DNA from 2 places in the Synechococcus sp. MVIR-18-1 genome. Region 1 is predicted to be linked to the other one. Evidence: predicted binding sites of a transcription regulator. Region 1 holds the regulator's gene; the other holds the start of a gene.
What was found. Region 1 encodes NtcA, which controls nitrogen genes in cyanobacteria. Its sites were predicted from a motif close to GTANCNNNNGNTAC; they were not measured.
Positions count from the first base shown of each region.

Region 2: a site for NtcA is predicted at 6,944-6,957, ahead of queF (preQ(1) synthase). Genes of this name have one in related genera too.

Region 1 covers NZ_CP047942.1:328,505-337,590, forward strand. The annotation lists gene SynMVIR181_RS01655 (alpha-mannosidase) at 1-1,804, shown strand, start outside; gene psbN (photosystem II reaction center protein PsbN) at 1,792-1,932, opposite strand; gene psbH (photosystem II reaction center phosphoprotein PsbH) at 2,019-2,225, shown strand; gene SynMVIR181_RS01670 (TatA/E family twin arginine-targeting protein translocase) at 2,235-2,513, shown strand; gene pth (aminoacyl-tRNA hydrolase) at 2,518-3,141, shown strand; gene SynMVIR181_RS01680 (DUF3146 family protein) at 3,141-3,398, shown strand; gene SynMVIR181_RS01685 (resolvase) at 3,376-3,828, opposite strand; gene SynMVIR181_RS01690 (DUF3084 domain-containing protein) at 3,825-4,955, opposite strand; gene ntcA (global nitrogen regulator NtcA) at 5,007-5,741, opposite strand; gene rph (ribonuclease PH) at 5,819-6,544, opposite strand; gene SynMVIR181_RS01705 (cob(I)yrinic acid a,c-diamide adenosyltransferase) at 6,679-7,287, shown strand; gene dcd (dCTP deaminase) at 7,287-7,880, shown strand; gene thyX (FAD-dependent thymidylate synthase) at 7,927-8,652, opposite strand; gene SynMVIR181_RS01720 (thioredoxin domain-containing protein) at 8,687-9,086, opposite strand, start outside.
Region 2 covers NZ_CP047942.1:1,946,092-1,955,177, forward strand. The annotation lists gene SynMVIR181_RS10550 (phycobilisome rod-core linker polypeptide) at 1-1,413, shown strand, start outside; gene SynMVIR181_RS10555 (allophycocyanin) at 1,825-2,310, shown strand; gene apcB (allophycocyanin subunit beta) at 2,352-2,840, shown strand; gene SynMVIR181_RS10565 (phycobilisome linker polypeptide) at 2,840-3,040, shown strand; gene SynMVIR181_RS10570 (FtsW/RodA/SpoVE family cell cycle protein) at 3,163-4,407, shown strand; gene SynMVIR181_RS10575 (cytochrome c biogenesis CcdA family protein) at 4,497-5,165, shown strand; gene SynMVIR181_RS10580 (cytochrome c biogenesis protein ResB) at 5,170-6,477, shown strand; gene queF (preQ(1) synthase) at 6,449-6,859, opposite strand; gene SynMVIR181_RS10590 (hypothetical protein) at 7,010-7,237, shown strand; gene SynMVIR181_RS10595 (P-II family nitrogen regulator) at 7,269-7,607, shown strand; gene SynMVIR181_RS10600 (TlyA family RNA methyltransferase) at 7,596-8,414, opposite strand; gene SynMVIR181_RS10605 (hypothetical protein) at 8,513-8,776, shown strand; gene purB (adenylosuccinate lyase) at 8,842-9,086, shown strand, end outside.

The sequences.
Region 1 (9,086 bases):
AGAGCAGCGCGATTTCCAATCTGCCACTGGGGTGGAGCAGGCGATCTGGCTCCCAGGGGTTGGCGATCATGGTGGCGGTCCCACTGCCGAGATGCTGGAACAGCTAAGGCTTTGGGACGGACAGCCGCAGGCTGTGACCCAGCAGCCCGGAACGCTGCGCGCTTATCTCGATCACCTAGAGCCTTGGTGCTCCACCTTGCCGGTCTGGCGCGATGAGCTGTATCTCGAGCTACATCGGGGTTGCGCGACCAGTCGGCCTGATCAGAAGCGTCACAATCGCAGTTTGGAGCGGCTTCTTCGAGAAGCTGAGCTTGCGGCTGCCTTGCTTGGGCCTCGGGCGAAGGCTCTGATGCCCAGCCACGAGCAGGCCAGCGATTGGCGACCTCTGCTGTTCCAACAATTTCATGACATCCTCCCGGGCACATCGATCCCGGAGGTGTTTGAACAGGCTGAACCGATCTGGCGTGATGCTCGCCGCCGTGCGGCCCGTGGCCGAGATCAGCTGTTAGGCCATCTGTTCTCATCGCATCAAGACGGTTTGGTGTCCGATCCCCATCGCTCCCACTGGACCTGGTGCGGCTTGCAGCCCCTTGCGCACTGGTCACCGTTGTTGCGCTTGCCTCAAGGGCATTGGTCCAGCGCTGGGCAACTCCTCCCTGAGCAGGCTGCTCCTTCCGGTGGTGTTTGGGTGCAACTGCCTTGTTGCGAAGGCGTTTGCGCGCTTCCGCTGCAGCGCAGCCATGCGCCTCTGGGGTCGGCCTTGCCCGTGCGCCACCCCGTGAGTGTGGAGGTGTTGTCGTCGGGGGTATGGAGGCTGAGCAATGGTGTGGTGTCTGCGGATGTGAGCGCCCATGGGCTGATTCAGCTGCACGACGCAAATGGTGTGCCACAGCTCAGCGAACCCATGCGATTGCTGCGCTTTTCCGATCGAGGGGAGTTTTGGGACGCTTGGGATTTGGCCGCTGATTACCGCCAACATCCGCTGCCGATGGCCGAAAACTGGTCGGCGGAATTCGTGGAGTCGGGCCCTCTGACAGCGCGGATCGTGCTGCGCACGGTTGCTGGATTGAGCAAGGTCCGCTTGGACCTCTTGCTGCAGGCCGATTCGCCTTGGATCGAGGCCCAGCTCAGTGTCTACTGGCAGCAGACCCATGAATTGTTGCGGCTGGAATTGCCGTTAAAGAGCCCTGCTGTGCGTTGGGCTGCTGATACGAGTGGTGGAGTGATCGAGCGACCAGCACAAGCCTTCACTCCTTTTGAACAAGAGCGTTGGGAAGTGCCTGTGATCTCCTGGCTGGCTGCAGAAGCAGAAGCTCCCGGGGGTGGGTTGGCTGTCTTGCTGGATGGTCCTCAAGGTGTCGATGCCAGCGCGAACCATCTGGGAGTGTCCCTGCTTCGAGGTCCAACCTGGCCTGACCCTTCAGCCGATCATGGATGGCACCGACACCGGTTGGCCTTTATGCCAGCGATGTTGGGTTGGAACCGCAGTGGTGTGGCCCAGGCCGCGATTCGATTCAGGGAGCCCGGATGGATGGGACCTGTTGCGCTGGATCAGCGTTGGCAAGGGCTTCCCGCTTTGCCCATCGGCCTGGTGCCGATTTCAATCCGATCAGCGCAGGGTGATGGGCAAAGCGATAAGGCGGTTCAAATTGAGTTGCTCAATCCAGGACCAGCGCGTCAGCGTTGGTGCCCGGGGAGCGATTGGAGGCTGAGCTGCGCCAAGTCCAGCGACCGGAAGACCGTCTGGGAGGTGCACCCTGGCGAGCTCACCACCTTGCTACTGGAGAACGTTCAATCCTCGTGATCATCAAATGGGTCGTCGAGATTTTTAGATGGAGGACCAAAGGCTGTGTAGACCCCCAATCCTGTTAACCCGAGCAGGGCTGCCAGCACGGCAATCGCCACTGACATAGCCGGGGACGAACTTTCCATCACAACTCTCCACAGGATCGACGCCTTTACGGGTCGGAGCCCCTACAGTATCGAGACTTAATTCCACCCGAGACTTCAGCGCTGCCATGGCTCAACGCACCCGTCTGGGCGATTTGCTCCGCCCCCTGAATTCGGAATACGGCAAGGTTGTTCCTGGCTGGGGAACAACACCAGTGATGGGCATTTTCATGGCCCTGTTCCTTGTGTTTCTGTTGATCATTCTTCAGCTGTACAACAAGTCACTGATCCTTGAAGGCATCAATGTCAACTGGAATGGCTTGGGTCTGGGCTGACATCAGGTCATGAATGTTTTCGGCATTGGTCTGCCAGAGATGGCCGTCATCGCGGCGGTCGCTCTCTTGGTGTTTGGGCCTAAAAGGCTTCCTGAGTTCGGCCGTACCCTCGGGAAAACACTCAAAGGGTTTCAGTCGGCCTCAAAGGAGTTCGAACGTGAAATCAATAAGGCCATGGCTGACCCCGAACCCGAAGGGGATCAGGCCAAGGCTCTAGAAGCACCAGCTGAGACTGTTGTAACTCCAGTGGTTTCTCCAAAATCAGAGCCAACATCCCCCTCCGATTGAGTCGATGAATCGCGGTGATCTCCGCTTAGTGGTGGGGTTGGGGAACCCGGGCAATCGCTATGCCAACACACGACATAACGTTGGCTTTATGGCCTTAGAACGCCTGGCTTCTCGGGAGGGCGGAGGCTTTCGTTCTATGCCCAAGCTCCAAGGTCAGCTTGCTGATCTGGGTGTGGGGGACAAGAGATTGCGGTTGTTGATGCCCCAAACGTTCATGAACGACAGCGGGCGCTCGATTCGGGCAGCATTGGATTGGTTTGGGTTTGAGCTGCATCAGCTCTTGGTCCTCGTTGATGACATGGATCTGCCGCTTGGCCGTTTGCGTTTGCGGGCCCGTGGCTCTGCTGGTGGCCATAACGGTCTTAAAAGCACCATTCAGCATCTCGGTACGCAGGATTTCGCGCGCCTGCGGATTGGAATCGGTGCACCCGGACAAAATCCCAGTGAGCGCAAGGCACGAACGGTGTCGCACGTGCTCGGAAGTTTCAGTCGTGACGAAGAGCCCCTGCTCGACAAGGTTCTGTTGGAGGTCGTGGATGGTTTGGAAAGGATTCAGCGGCAGGGTCTCGATCTTGCAGGGAATCACATCAATGGGCTTCAGCTGGCTCCCACCAACACCGAGGCGTGATGGCAGCGCTACCCGTTACCACCGCCCATCTGCGGGTTCAACGCCAGAGTTTTGCGGATCAATGTTTGGAAGGAGACGTCCAGGCTGGAGGCTTCAATTGGCAGTTCAGCTGGTTTTTTGACCGTGGCGAACTGAGTGTGGAGCCCTCCCTGGGGCGAGCCTTGATTCAAGACGCGCTTCTTCGTTTTCTTGTGAAATCTGACTATGACCTTGAGCCGGGAGGGGATTACACCTTCACCGTGAGGGCGCGTTTTTGAGGGGATCGGGACCTGGCCATTGCAAAGACCGACCTAAATAATGTTCGAGGATGACGAGCGCGGCGATGGCGTCGAGATCGCCAGATGGGATGCGCAGGCCTAAAGGAAGCAAGCGTTTCCAGCCCCGTGCAGGCCACAACTGCCAGTAACGCGCCCTGGCTCGCAAGGTAGTCCCGGTTTCGTCCACGACGCGGACCTTCAGGCTTGCGGGAAGTTGGTGTTGCCAGATCGTGCTGCTGGTGCCGTCACCGATGACCAGCTCAGCAATCTGATCGTCCTCCCCCTGAGCATCCACCATCCAGGATCGAAGCTGATCAAGCACCTCAGCGCTGGGTATCACCATGCCTTGAAGCACGGTGTTCGTGGCGATGTCTGCTAACAGCAGCCCACATTTACTTCGGCCGGGATCTAGCGCTATGACGCGTGTCATTGGCTAAGGCGCAACTGGATGGCGATCGGATCTGCCGTTTCGCTGCGTCGTAAAGCGACTGCTTCGAGCGCTGCGAGTCCTCCGTTGCGATCGATCAGTTCTTGGCCAAGCGCATTGATTTCATTGCCATCAAACTGCAACCCCTTGCTGAGCGAACCGCGTCGTTGCACCTCGGCCAATGTGGAGGCAAGGAGAAGATTTAGTCGGTTGCGAACGGCTTCAGGGTTGCGTTCATTGCTCGCCAGGGTGGTGCGGGCCAAGACCTCTCCCTCCCTTGTCACGGTGACATTGGGAAGCACTTCAGGGAAGGCGTACACAACGGTTTCTCCGAGCAGCACATTGGCGGCTGAACGGATATTCACAACCCAGGTGCCAGGTTTGCGAATCGTTTGCTCCAAGCGCTGGATGTCAGGCCGCGGAACCAGCAAAATTTGCCTTTCCGCTGGTTGGCCAGGGAGCACTTGTTGATAGGCCTGAAGATTGGCGTCACGCAATAACTGATCGATGACCGTTTTTGCTTGATCGGGACGTTCGAGCTTCAGGGTCACGGTGGCAAGTGGCTGACCGCTGCTAATGGCGACGTTTCCGCGCCGCAGCGCCAAGAGCGTGTCCTCTAGTTGATTGAGTTCTTTCTCTCCACTGCGAATTTGCGTGCGCACGGCCGAGAGTTCCTGCTCGGTGCGTTGGATCTCCACATCTTTCGCATTCACGTCTTGGCTCAATCGTTGCCGCTCGGCTTCCAAGGATCGGGTTTGTTCCTGGAGGGGCTTCAGGGTGCGACGCAGTTCTGCCGCTCGTTGTTGTGCCGTTGTGAGCTCCTTGCCGGCTTGCCTCTGAGCGCTTTTGCTTGTCTTGAGGTCGGCGCGACTGCTCCGCAATTTGGCTTCGAGAGCATTGAGTTCAAACAGGCCCACCCTGAGCTGCCGACTCACTAACAGCAAGAGTCCAAGTGAAAGCGCACTAATCAGGCTGCCCGTTAAAACCGTGATCACCACGGCCGTGCGCTTGGGACGCAGTCCAAGCAAGCTCAGCCGAGCTTTCCCCACACGAGAACCAAGGCGGTCTCCCAGGGTTGAGAGCACGCCTCCAAGGACTAGCAGAGCAAGAAGTAGGAACCAGCCGGTCACGGTGAACGAAGGATCAGAGTTCGGACGGGAGTTCCATCTTCACCTGCATGGTCAGCTGAACCGTTTAGCGAGAGCGATTGGATCGAGAACAGTGATCTTTTTGCGATCGATATCCACCAGGCTCGATGACTTGAGATCACCCAGGAGACGCGTGATGGTAACGCGCGTGGAACCGATGGCTTCGGCGATGGCTTGGTGTGAGAGGCGTAGGTCAATGGTGATGCCCCGTTGACCAGGAACTCCAAAATCTCGACAGAGCACCAACAGAAAACTCACCAGCCGAGATGACATGTCTCGATGGGTGAGGGTTTCGATCATCGTTTCGGTCTGGAGAATCCTGCTGGATAGACCCTGCAGTAACAGCAAGCCCACACTGGTGTCAGCTTCGATGGCCTGCCTCACAGATGTGGCTGGAGCCGTGACCATTTCCACTCTTGTGAAAGCGATCGAGTGATAAAAACGATCGGAGCGGTGACCTGTCAGTAACGACAGAACGCCAAACAAACTGTTTTCTCGTAAGAGGGCAACCGTGATTTCTTCGCCAGATTCATAAACCCTGGAGAGGCGGACGGCTCCGCGACGAATCAGGTACACCTTTTCTGCAGGGTCACCGGGGAAAAAGATGGTTTTCCCACGTTCCACCATTTCCGAGTTGGCACCATCGAGTCCCCGAATGACATCTTGAAGCGTGCGGCTGGAAGGAACCGCGGGACTTCCGAAGCTCGAGCCCGCCGGGCGCATTGTTGGTGGTGCGTAGCGGCTGAAGCCGCGGCTGACCTCAGCCATGGTCCCTACTCGTATGTCGGGATGCTATGGATCAGCCCCTCCTGTTCATGTAGCAAGGAACACGAAACTCGGCATTTTCACCTACTGGAGAGAGCTAAATTCTGATCGTGCATGATCTGCTTGAGGCCAGGCTCGGCGAGGTCTAGTAGGTCATTGAGCTGCTGACGGCTAAAAGGAGCTCCTTCGGCAGTGCCCTGCAGTTCCAGCAAATGCCCTGCTCCGTTCATCACAACGTTGAGATCCACATCGGCTTGGCTGTCTTCGCTGTAGTCGAGATCGAGAAGGGGGCGTTTGTGAATCACCCCAACGGAGACGGCGGCCACTTGGGATTGGACGGGGTTGGTGTTGAGAATTCCTTGTTGAACCAGTCGCTCACAGGCGCGTTGAAGCGCGACCCAAGATCCGCTGATCGCAGCGGTGCGGGTGCCTGCATCCGCCTGAATCACATCGCAATCGATTCTCAACGTGTTCTCGCCGAGAGCTTCCATGTTGATCGCTGCGCGCAGGCTGCGGCCAATCAGGCGCTGAATCTCCTGGGTGCGTCCGCTCAATTTGAGCAGTTCTCTGTTTTGTCGCTCTGGAGTGGATCCAGGCAGAAGTCGGTATTCGGCGCTGAGCCACCCCTGGCCTTGATCTTTGCGCCAGCGAGGCACACCTTCTTGATGGCAAACGCTGCAAAGAACAGCGGTGCGTCCGCTGTGGATGATCACTGAACTCAGGGCAAATCCCATGGGATCCCAGCTGATCGAAAAGGGGCGAAGCTCGCCCGGCTGACGTCCGTCATTGCGAGAGGTGTCGGTCATGAGCCCAGGGTGTGGAGGTTCTTTGAGCCTGCCAGTTGGCTCGGCACACCATGGATGGTGTCAAAGCACTTGTGTCTTGCACTTTCACCGCTAGATTCATCCACATCCGGATTTGCCGGACATCGGCGAATGTGATGACCGTCAGCCTCAGCCCTACCCATCATTCTCGTGAGTCGCGGACTGTTGACCACAGGACTCTTGAGCAAGCAGGGCTTCGAAGACTTCCCTCTGTAGAGGTTCGTCCACCCCTGCATTTGGTGGCTCCAGAAGGTCAGCTTCAGGTGCATACCGCCTCATTTCGGGGGAGTTTTTCTGGTGTGCTGAGCCAGGCGCTGCGGACGGCAGGCCTGGGTAGCAATGTTTTGATCGCTCAGTTCCTCAAGGGTGGAGTGGGCCAAGGTCCCCAGAGCAGCCTCACCCTGTGCGATCGGCTCCGATGGTTGCGGCCTTCCGTGACGGAATGCCTTTCAGATCCTGCTGCTAGCCGCGATGACGAGGTCAAAGAGGCTGTTCAGTCGGTCTGGGAGATCTGCAAAACCCATCTTCTAGAGGGCACGTTGGACCAACTCGTGCTGGATGAGATTGGCTTGGCGATCGAGCTTGGCTATTTGAGCCATGAGGATGTTTTGTCGGTGTTAGAGCAAAGGCCATCAGCCATGGATGTGATCGTGACCGGGCCTGCGATCCCTGCAGAGATGATGGAGATGGCTGATCAAGTCACGGAATTGCGTCGAGGTTTCTAATGCTTAAAAACGATCGCTGGATTACGGATCAGGCTGGGGCAGGCATGCTCGAGCCTTTTCAAAATGGCTTAGTGCGCCACTTGGATCCGGATCAACGCAAGAGTCCGGTTCTTAGTTTTGGCTGCTCGTCGTATGGCTACGACTTGAGGCTCTCGCCTAAGGAGTTTTTGATCTTTCGCCATGTCCCTGGCACGATCATGAATCCCAAGCGATTCAACCCTGACAACCTTGAATCCACGCCCATTCATCATGATGAGGATGGGGACTATTTCATCCTTCCAGCACATTCGTATGGCCTCGGTGTTGCCCTTGAAAAGATGCGGGTGCCGCCCAACATCACGGTTATTTGTCTTGGCAAGAGCACCTATGCCCGTTTAGGCATCATTGTGAATACCACTCCAGCAGAGGCTGGCTGGGAGGGACATCTCACCCTGGAATTTAGTAACAGTTCTGGAGCTGATTGTCGTATTTATGCCGATGAGGGGATCTGCCAGTTGTTGTTTTTTGAAGGTGATCCTTGTGAGACCACCTACAGCGACCGACAAGGTAAATATCAGCATCAGCCAGAGCGAGTGACGCTAGCCAAGGTCTGAACGTCAGCGCATGATTGCTTCCTGAAAAGTGCTTCCTAAGTATTCATTAGGGAGCGAGCCGGGCCTTATGCAGTCTTGTTTTTTCGTACCAGCCTGCAAATTCTGGAGTCCAAGCCTTGAGATGGGGCCACATCAGATCGCAGAGCTCGCGGATTTCTTGCTGAGCATCGAGCTTGGCGCGTAGATCCATGAAATGCAGGAAGGCTCTGAGCGTGAAGCTCACCACAAAATGTTGCCTGTAATCGAAGGGGAGAATGCCGCGGGCATGTTCTTCTGCAAAGCCGGCCTGAAGCAATTCCTGATACCGATCGGCGCTGATTTTGCAGTGGTTTAGATCTTTTTGGCGTTCAGCCTCGCTGTAGAGGTATTTCTTGCCCTTGCGGTCGCTGTACTCACCAACGGGACGCAGATAAAACACCTCTTCGAGATCGAGTTTTCCCTGTGCCGCCCGACAGATGCGCTCGCCTGTGTAGCGCATGGATTGCACATCAAAACTGACGCCCACCCGGTGCGTCCGTGCCTGTTGCATCACGGAATGCGGAAACCAGCCCACGTTCAACACAATCTGGGCATGCTCCATGGGTCCGTAATGTCCCCGTTCTCCGGCTAGGAGGCGTTTGACGCAGATTTCGCCTGCTTTGGTTTCATCTGGCCATTGCTCGCGGTCGGCCGCGACGAAGCCCTCGCTGTAGTCCTGGTGCATTCCCACATACACGCACTGTTGCGGATTCGGGGTTGCGGCGATCAGGTCAACTCGAAAACGAGAGTCCATTGGTGTCGTCTGCGCTGAACTGTTCATGCTTTGTCTAGCTGTGGCTGCGGGGCCCTGGGCTTGAAACTGTCTCGGCAGGGGGCACGCTGCTGGTGGAACCAACGCCCGCAAGCTGAGGTAAAGGCGCATTGTCAATCAATGCAACCGCTAGTGATTCCAACTCGTCAGCTGTTCTCGCTCCAAGCGAACGGCCGCGCATCACGCCGTCGGCTGAAAATAAATTGAGCTGTGGAATCCCTGTGACGTCGTATTGATCGGTCAAATCCAGCCAGCGTGGGTTGTCGATATTCACCAAAACAACGTCGAGTTGATCGGCGTGATTCTGTTCCGTTTGAAGCATCGCGGGTGCCATGGCTTGGCAGGCCTCACACCAATCGGCGTAAAACTCCAGCACGGTGGGCCGGGAGTTGGTGAGGGCCACCTCAGGATCCAGG
Region 2 (9,086 bases), 830 kb from region 1:
AATGGCCTCGCCCAACCTGGGCAAATGGACAGTCCACAGTTCCGCAGCAGCCGGCCGCGCCGACTTGGGCCCACTGTTGTACGCCTACAGCAGATCGCCACTGGGGGAAATTCGCTTCCACGCCGAGGCGGACAACCCAGTATTCGCGGCACAGAATCCAGCACCCAAGCTGTGATTAAAGCTGTTTACGTGCAGGTCCTTGGAAACACCGGCTACTCCGGAGAAAGAGTTGAAAGCGCTGAGAACAGACTGGAGAACGGCGATATCAACTTGCGTGAGTTCATTCGCCAAGTCGCCTGCTCCAACCCCTTCCGTCGTCGCTATTGGGAAGGCCTCTACATCACGAAGGCCATCGAAGTGATCCATCGGCGGTTACTCGGCCGACCCACCTTTGGCCGCTGGGAAATTGATGCTCTGTTCGACACCGCTGCTCGCAAAGGCTTCTACGGCGTTGTTGAGGCCCTCATTAACGGCAAAGAGTTTTCTGACTGCTTCGGTGATGACACGGTTCCCTATGAACGCTTTATCACCCCTAATGACCTCACCGTAAGGCGCGCTCCAGGGCTTCGCCGAGACGTGCAGGTTGAGCGCATAGCCGATACGACCCTGCGCCAGCGCCCCGATCCCATTCGAAGCGACAAGTTTGTGGGTTCTAGCGATGTCACGACAAGAAATCTGAGTTCAGGTAAAGACGTGAGCGACATGTGGGCAACTGGCTTAAAAAGTGCCTCCCCTGCCACGCAATGGAAGATCTTGATGCGCACTCGTGGAAGGCAATCCACCTCACCCGGCACATCTCCATTCGTTCCGATCAGTAGCAAAAAGACTGGTAGCACTAAGTCCAATACAGCCGATGCTCAGCTGCGTGCAGCCCTTCCCATTGGCAAGGCAGAAGGCTATCTCTTCCGCGGTGGTCTCCCAACAATCCCAACGCTACGAAGACCTTTTGACGAAAGCGATTTGCGCCAAGTCGTCGACGCTACTTATCAACAATTGCTCAACAAAGTTCCGCTCGAACAACAAAGAATGGTTATCGCCGAGTCCAAGCTTCGCGATGGGCAGATTGACCTGGCTGGATTTGTTGAAGCCGTAGCACTTGGCGATGAGTTCCAGGAGCGACTGTTCTGCATGGCACCTCTTCGAGCCGCCACCGCAGCTTCATTGGCTTTATTGGGAAGAGCCTCAACGCCTTCAGAGACCAGTCGCTTCTTGAGAATCCGATTTGAATCAGGTCAGCCAGCTGCCGTCAGTGACTTCTTAGCCCAAAGGACTGCAAACACAGAATCATCAAGCCTTCCGGGGCTCGATGGAATGAACACCCAACAAGGAGTCCCTCAGGAAACGATCACTCGCACCGCATCTCTCTATCGAGGCCCAGCGGGCATGACTCCGCCACCACAAAAAGCTCTTTGATGTTATTTATTTCCTAAAAAATCACAGGAAGCAATAAAAACGCCGGAATTAAATCTCCGGCTTTTTTATTGCTTTGTTGTCAAAAACTCTAAGCGAAAGCCCTTTGACTCCATCACATTTTCGCTTTCCGAACAAGCAGTGAAGATCTGTTACCGATGTCAATTCAGATGGGCAGATTGCACGAAAATATCTTTGGAAGAGGCCGGCTCAACTTCATCAAGTCGACCCAGCCCCGACCCGCGGAACGTCAACAGATACAACATCTGCAGGCCTTTCGTCTCGGATCTTCTGATCCACCCCCTTGCGGCCTTTAAGCTGCTCCACGATCTCCTCGGAGATCTACCAACCACACCCATCACTCACCGGATATCGGTCTCCTACGGGTGGCCGCTTGTTTCGAGGTAGAACTGCATGAGCATCGTCTCCAACTCGATCATCAACGCGGACGCCGAAGCCCGCTACTTAAGCCCTGGCGAACTGGACCAAATCAAGTCCTTCGTCACCGGCGGCCAGCGGCGCCTGCGTGTAGCCCAGGTTCTCAGCGAGAGCCGGGAACGCATCGTCAAAACAGCAGGCGGCCAGCTGTTCCAGAAGCGTCCTGATGTCATCTCTCCAGGCGGTAACGCCTACGGCGAAGAGATGACCGCAACCTGTTTGCGGGACATGGATTACTACCTCCGCCTGGTCACCTACGGCGTAGTGGCAGGCGATGTCACTCCGATCGAAGAGATTGGCGTCATTGGCGCCCGTGAGCTCTATCGCTCACTTGGCACTCCACTCGAAGCCATGGCTGAGTCTGTGCGCGAAATGAAGTCAGTCGCCATGGGCATCCTCACCGGCTCAGACGCCGAAGAGGCTGGTTTTTACTTCGATTACGTGATTGGCTCCCTCGCCTAAATCAACGGAACCATCACCTCTCCACGTCACTTCTCTGATCCATGCAAGACGCGATCACCAACGTCATCAACAAGTCGGACGTTCAGGGCCTGTATTTGGACACCACGTCCATGAGCAGCCTCGAGTCGTATTTCGCCAGTGGCGAACTACGCGTCAAGGCTGCAACAACGATTAGCACTAACGCATCTTTGATCATCAAAGATGCTGTTGCTAATGCTCTGCTGTATTCGGACATCACCCGTCCAGGCGGCAACATGTACACCACGCGTCGCTATGCAGCCTGCATTCGCGACCTGGATTACTACCTGCGCTATTCCACCTACGCGATGCTCGCCGGTGATACCTCAATCCTTGATGAGCGTGTTCTGAACGGTCTTAAGGAGACCTACAACTCCTTGGGCGTGCCAATCGGCGCAACCGTCCAGGCCATTCAAGCCATGAAGCAAGTCACGGCTTCCCTCGTCGGCCCCGATGCCGGCAAGGAGATGGGTGTCTACTTCGACTACATCTGTTCTGGACTTGGCAACTGATGCGTCTCTTCAAGGTCACAGCCTGCATCCCCTCTCCTGAGAAGGTTCGTTCACAGCGTGAGTTGCAGAACACCTTTTTCACCAAGTGGGTTCCCTACGAGAGCTGGTTCGCTGAACAACAGCGCATCCAGAAGCAAGGTGGCCGCATCATCAAAGTTGAACTTTGTACCGGTGGCCGTCAGGTCAACGTTGGAAATTAACAACCAACACCTTTCATTGCAACACCACAACCCGGCCTAGGTCGGGTTTTTTTGTTGTATTGGCTTGGCAAAACGTTCAGAGGGCGGCTCAATAGAAGCCGGACTCTTCATCACTTCATCTCTTGAGCGACACCAGCGTGACCTCCAGAAGGAGCCGGCCCACGCGGAAGAGGGCTCTACAAGGCCCTAAGAACTCGGCATCTAATCCGCGTAGCTTCTGGCAACGTTTGCTGCCTCTTGATTGGTCCCTTTGGCCAACAGAGGCGAGGCTCCTGCTGAGTCTCACAGCCATCTGGTGCGTTGCTGGATTGTTGGTGTTGGCATCCGCCAGCTGGTGGGTTGCCGCTCGCGAACAAGGAGAAGGGGCGTACTACCTGAAACGCCAGCTGGTCTGGATGGTGGCTAGCTGGAGCCTGATGGCGTTCGTTGCTTCCACAACGCTTAGACGTTGGCTCAAAATCGCCGGCCCTGGCCTATGGATCGGCTGCCTGATGGTGGCAGCCACCTTGGTCATGGGCACCACGGTGAATGGAGCAAGTCGCTGGCTGGTGATCGGTCCCATCCAGATCCAACCATCAGAGTTGGTGAAGCCATTTGTCGTTCTTCAGGCTGCCAATCTCTTCGCCCATTGGAAGCGGAACGCACTCGATCAAAAACTGCTCTGGCTAGCAAGCTTCGCCATCCTCGTTCTGCTGATCCTCAAACAGCCGAACCTGAGCACCGCGGCCCTGATCGGTCTGTTGATCTGGTTGATGGCTTTTTCAGCAGGGCTTCCCCTGCTTCAACTGTTTGGAACCGCACTGGCCGGAGGCATGCTCGGGATCAGCAGCATCCTGATCAATGAATACCAGCGCATCAGGGTGATCTCGTTTCTAAATCCTTGGAACGATCCCCAGGGGGATGGCTATCAACTCATTCAAAGCCTGCTGGCGATTGGATCAGGGGGAACTTTTGGCCAGGGATTCGGGCTATCAACCCAGAAACTTCAATATCTGCCCATCCAAAGCACAGATTTTATTTTCGCTGTCTATGCCGAAGAGTTCGGGTTCGTCGGGTCTGTGATGTTGCTGGTCTTTCTAATGTTGATGGGCTTCTTGGGGCTACGTGTTGCCTTGCGCTGCCGAAGCAACCAGGCAAGGCTTACAGCCATTGGCTGTTCAACCCTGCTGGTTGGACAGTCCCTGATGAATATTGCAGTGGCCTCAGGGGCCATGCCCACAACAGGCCTCCCACTCCCACTGGTCAGCTACGGAGGAAATTCGTTGCTCTCCAGCATGGTGATTATTGGCTTATTGATCCGATGCTCACTCGAGTCCACCGGCTTAATCGGTGGTCGCAGCCTCCGCGAGCAACAGCGTCGTGGATAAGGTGATCTTGAATTGAGCCCGGCCTCACCGGTACAACCATTTCCTCATTCGAGCTGGCATTGTCCGACCTTGCGCGCAGCAGCGAGCAACTGCTCAACCATGCGCTGCAGCAGCCTGGTCCCATCACCGTGGCTCTTGTCTTTGCAGGAGGAGCCTTAACCAGCCTGGGCCCTTGTTCCCTGTCTTTGCTGCCGGTCACGCTCGCCTACCTAGCCGGATTCGATAGCAAGCAGAAACCTTGGCAACGCAGCCTGTCATTTTGCGCTGGCATCGTTGGTGCCCTGGTTGTTCTGGGAAGCCTGAGTGGATTGCTCGGCCGCATTTACGGTCAAGTTCCTGGTTTAGTCCCAACCGTTGTTGCGGTCTTAGCAGTGGTGATGGGACTGAATCTGCTTGGAGTCGTTCGAATCCCCCTTCCCGCCGGGCCAGACCCGATGCATTGGACTAGCAAGGTGCCAGCTCCGCTAGCACCGGTCGCTGCAGGGTTGGCATTTGGGCTCGCTGCATCACCCTGCACAACACCCGTACTGGCCGTTCTACTGGGCTGGATTGCCAGCACAGGACGCCCACTCCTCGGCGTACTGATGCTCACAAGCTTCGGGGTCGGTCAAGTGTTACCTCTGCTGCTCGCAGGCAATTTGGCAGCCTCGCTGCCACGGTTGCTGGCGTTGCGGCCCATCGGCCGGTGGGTTCCACCGATCAGTGGCGTGATCCTGCTTGCCACAGGCACTCTCACCTTATTAGCGAGACTGACCTGAGCCGATGCCTGCACTACGTCGACTCTTCGCCCTGCTCTCAGATCTTCGTTTGGCGATCCTGCTTCTGCTGCTGATTGCAGGAGCCAGCGCCCTAGGAACCATTCTTCCGCAGAACGAAGCGCCTGATTTGTATCTCGAGCGTTTCAATGCGGACCCATGGCTCGGATTGATCAATGGCGAACAGATGTTGCAACTGCAGCTGGACAGCATCTATTCCAGCGTGTGGTTTTTAAGCCTTTTGGCTTGGCTGGGATTGGCCTTGATCTTGTGCAGCTGGCGTCGTCAATGGCCAGCACTGCTCGCCACCACGCGCTGGATTGACTACCGCCAACCCAGGCAACTAAGCAAGCTGGCATTGGCCGAATCGATTCACTGTTCCGACGGTGAGTCGGCCTTAGACATGCTGAGTTCACAACTCCAGAAGCAAGGCTGGCAGGTCCAAAGGCATGAAGATCGCCTGGCTGCGAGGCGCGGCGTGATTGGCAAGGTTGGACCCCTATTGGTTCACACCGGCTTGGTGCTGCTGTTGATTGGAGCCGCATGGGGGGCACTGTCTGGAAACCGGCTGGAACGCTTCCTTGCGCCAGGCCGAGCTCTTGATCTGCTTGACCCGTCTGGCAACAACCGGCTTTCGCTCACCCTCGAGCGCTTCGCGATTGAGCGTGATCCAGCGGGACGCACCGAACAATTCCGATCAACGCTGAGGCTCGATCCACCAGGGGGCCCTTCAGAGCAGCGCATGATCAGCGTGAATCATCCACTCCGCTATCGAGGGATGACCGTTTATCAAGCGGATTGGTCTCTAGCTGCGATCACCGTGCAGATCGGCAAGAGTCCGCAACTGCAATTACCCCTCCGTAGTTTTCCCGAACTCGGCGAACAAATTTGGGGTCTTGTGCTTCCCACACGGCCAGATGGATCCGAACCAGTACTGATGAGCACGAGCAGTGAGCAAGGCCCTGTTCAGGTGTTCGATGCCGACGGATCGCTGCTTGGCAACCTGCGACCAGGCGGAGCATCCACTGAAATCAAAGGACTGCCTCTGAGGGTGGCCGAAATCATGCCTGCGAGCGGACTGCTCCTTAAGCGTGACCCTGGGGTTCCACTCGTTTATGCAGGATTCGCGATCACACTGCTTGGCGGGGGCCTCAGCTTGATCGCAACCCGACAACTATGGGCCGTGCTCGACCCCCCACCGTTTCAAGCCTCTAACAGAAAGCTTCACATCGGTGGGCTTTGCAATCGAAATCTCGCTGGCTTCGCTGCTGAATTACCAATCCTGATCAGCAGGGTTGACGGGTCCCATGACTGACTCTCACAACCGTATGAACGTTGCCACGAGGGTTGAAATCAGCCTCTAGCTGCATCCAAACGGGAGCACAGGCCGTCACTAAATCATCCAATATTTGATTTGCCACCTCTTCATGGGAGATCGAAGTGTTGCGAAAGTGATTGATGTACAACTTGATCGCTTTCAGCTCAACGACTCGAGGTCCTGGCTGATAAATCAAGCGCATCACCGCGAAATCCGGATAACCCGAGAACGGGCAGAGGCAAGTAAATTCCGGCAATTCGATCGACACCTCATAAGGGCGCCCGACCCTGGGATTGTCGAAACAGATCAACTCCGCATCTGCAATAGCCCTTTCGCCGTAGAGCGGAGTTTTGGTGAGCTCAGTGCCTGGGTTGCTCATGAAACGAGTAAGGAAAACTCCAGCAAAAGACCCTAAAGCCACCCTTCCAAGACCGTTGAGCGGATCTCAGCACCGCCTGATTTGGTATCAAGGCGTACAACTCATCGGCCGGAATGCAGGCCTAATGGGGAGGTATTCGGCTTGCTTGCAATGGATCTGAGTCTGATAAGCGAAGGACAGGCTTTCCGACTTCAGCCTGAGAGCGTTCACGGCATGCTTTGGCTCCAGACTCATTTCGAGATGTCCCATTGGGAGCTTCTCGCTGAGGGACTTGCCACGGTGAGTCACTCCAATGCCGATGAGCTCATTGAGGATGCCTCGAACGCCGGATTGAATCTTTCTCCTCTCCCGGCCCTGTCATCTCAGCGCAATTCCTGACACACTCGAAGAATCGATTCCTCAACAACCCATGAAAAAGGTCGAAGCCGTCATCCGTCCCTTCAAGCTTGAAGATGTGAAATTGGCTTTGGTTAATGCTGGCATCGTTGGCATGACCGTGAGCGAAGTGCGCGGATTTGGTCGTCAGAAGGGGCAAGTGGAGCGATATCGCGGTTCTGAATTCACTGTTGAGTTTTTGCAGAAGCTGAAAGTTGAGGTTGTGATTGACGATGACCGCGTCGATGCTGTGATCAACGCCATTGCAGAAGCAGCGAAAACAGGCGAGATCGGCGACGGCAAGATTTTTGTCTCCTCTGTCGACACCGTCGTGCGCATTCGCACCGGTGATCGTGACAGCTCAGCCCTCTGATTCCAGCGTGTCCTGAACCACCTGCTGAACCTTTTCGTCCGAGATCTGTTGTGGCTCAAGCTCGCTTAACCACAACAGATATTCGTGGTTGCCAGCGGGACCGGTAATCGGAGACCCCACCACTCCCTGGGCATTCCATCCCAGGGAATCTGCTGCAGAGATCACTGATGCAATCGCGTCCCGGTGAGCTAAACCATCTCTCACCACCCCCCCTTTTCCCACCCGATCGCGTCCCACCTCAAACTGGGGCTTCACCAACACCAACGCTTCGCTCCCTTGGGGTTGCAGCAAGGCGCGAATTGCTGGAAGGACGAGTGCGAGGGATATAAACGACACGTCTGCGACAGCCAGAGTGGGGAGGACGTCATTAGGCCCATACAGCTCAGCTGCGCTAAGTCGACGCAAATTGGTGCGCTCTCTGAGAACAACACGTTCATCGATGCGCAAACTCCAGGCCGTCTGGCCATAGCCAACGTCGATTCCATAAACCCGACTGGCCCCGTGTTGCAGCAAACAATCGGTGAAGCCACCCGTCGAAATTCCGCCATCAAGGCAGGTGCGCCCCTCCACCGAGACAGGGAAAGCCTCCAGCGCTGCCAGCAACTTTTCACCCCCTCTTGAAACAAACCGGGGAGGCTGCTCCACGATCAATTCGAGATCGGGCAAAACCGTGTGACCTGGCTTGTCGAGCAGCTGGCCCCGATGGTCTCTGACCTTGCCGGCACGAATCAGCTGTTGTGCTTGCTGACGGGATGCCGCCAAGCCCAACGTCAGCATGTGGAGATCTAAACGCTGTTTACGAGCCATTTCGACATAAAAGCACCGTGAAACCGAAACAAATACCGGAGTTCCACCAGGAGTTCCGCAGACCTCCCTGAAAATCTTGCGAAGCCGCACGCAAGTCCGTGTCAGCCAACAACGTTGTCAACATCAAAAGCGGACGTCGCCCATCCCTTCGGGCCAAATTTTGTCTCAAATCCAGCGAGGCGTCGAACCGCGTTCTCGAACTGCTCGCTCCAGGCTCATTCGTCACCCTCGATAACCAACCTACAGATCTGCCTCCCTTTCAAGTGATCGAATGTCGTGGCGGCCTTTGCTGGGTGCGTCAGCAAGCCTGGGGACAGAACGTTCAGTGGGAAGTTGAGCATCGCCGTCTCACCTCCGCTTGACGCCACGCGCAATGTCCAAGCCTTCAGCGCCATACATTGGTTGAGTTGTCGCCACGCGCTGGCCCTTGATCGAGAGATACACCCTGCCCGAGATGGGCGAGATCTGGACAGACCGGGCCAAATACCAAAGTTGGCTGGATGTTGAGGTTGCAGCCTGTGAGGCCAACTGCAGGCTTGGTCGTGTTCCAAAGGACGCGATGCAAACGATTCGCGAACAGTCGGCGTTTGAACCGGAGCGGATCCTTGAGATCGAGGCGGAGGTCCGCCACGACGTGATCGCCTTCTTGACCAATGTGAATGAGCACGTTGG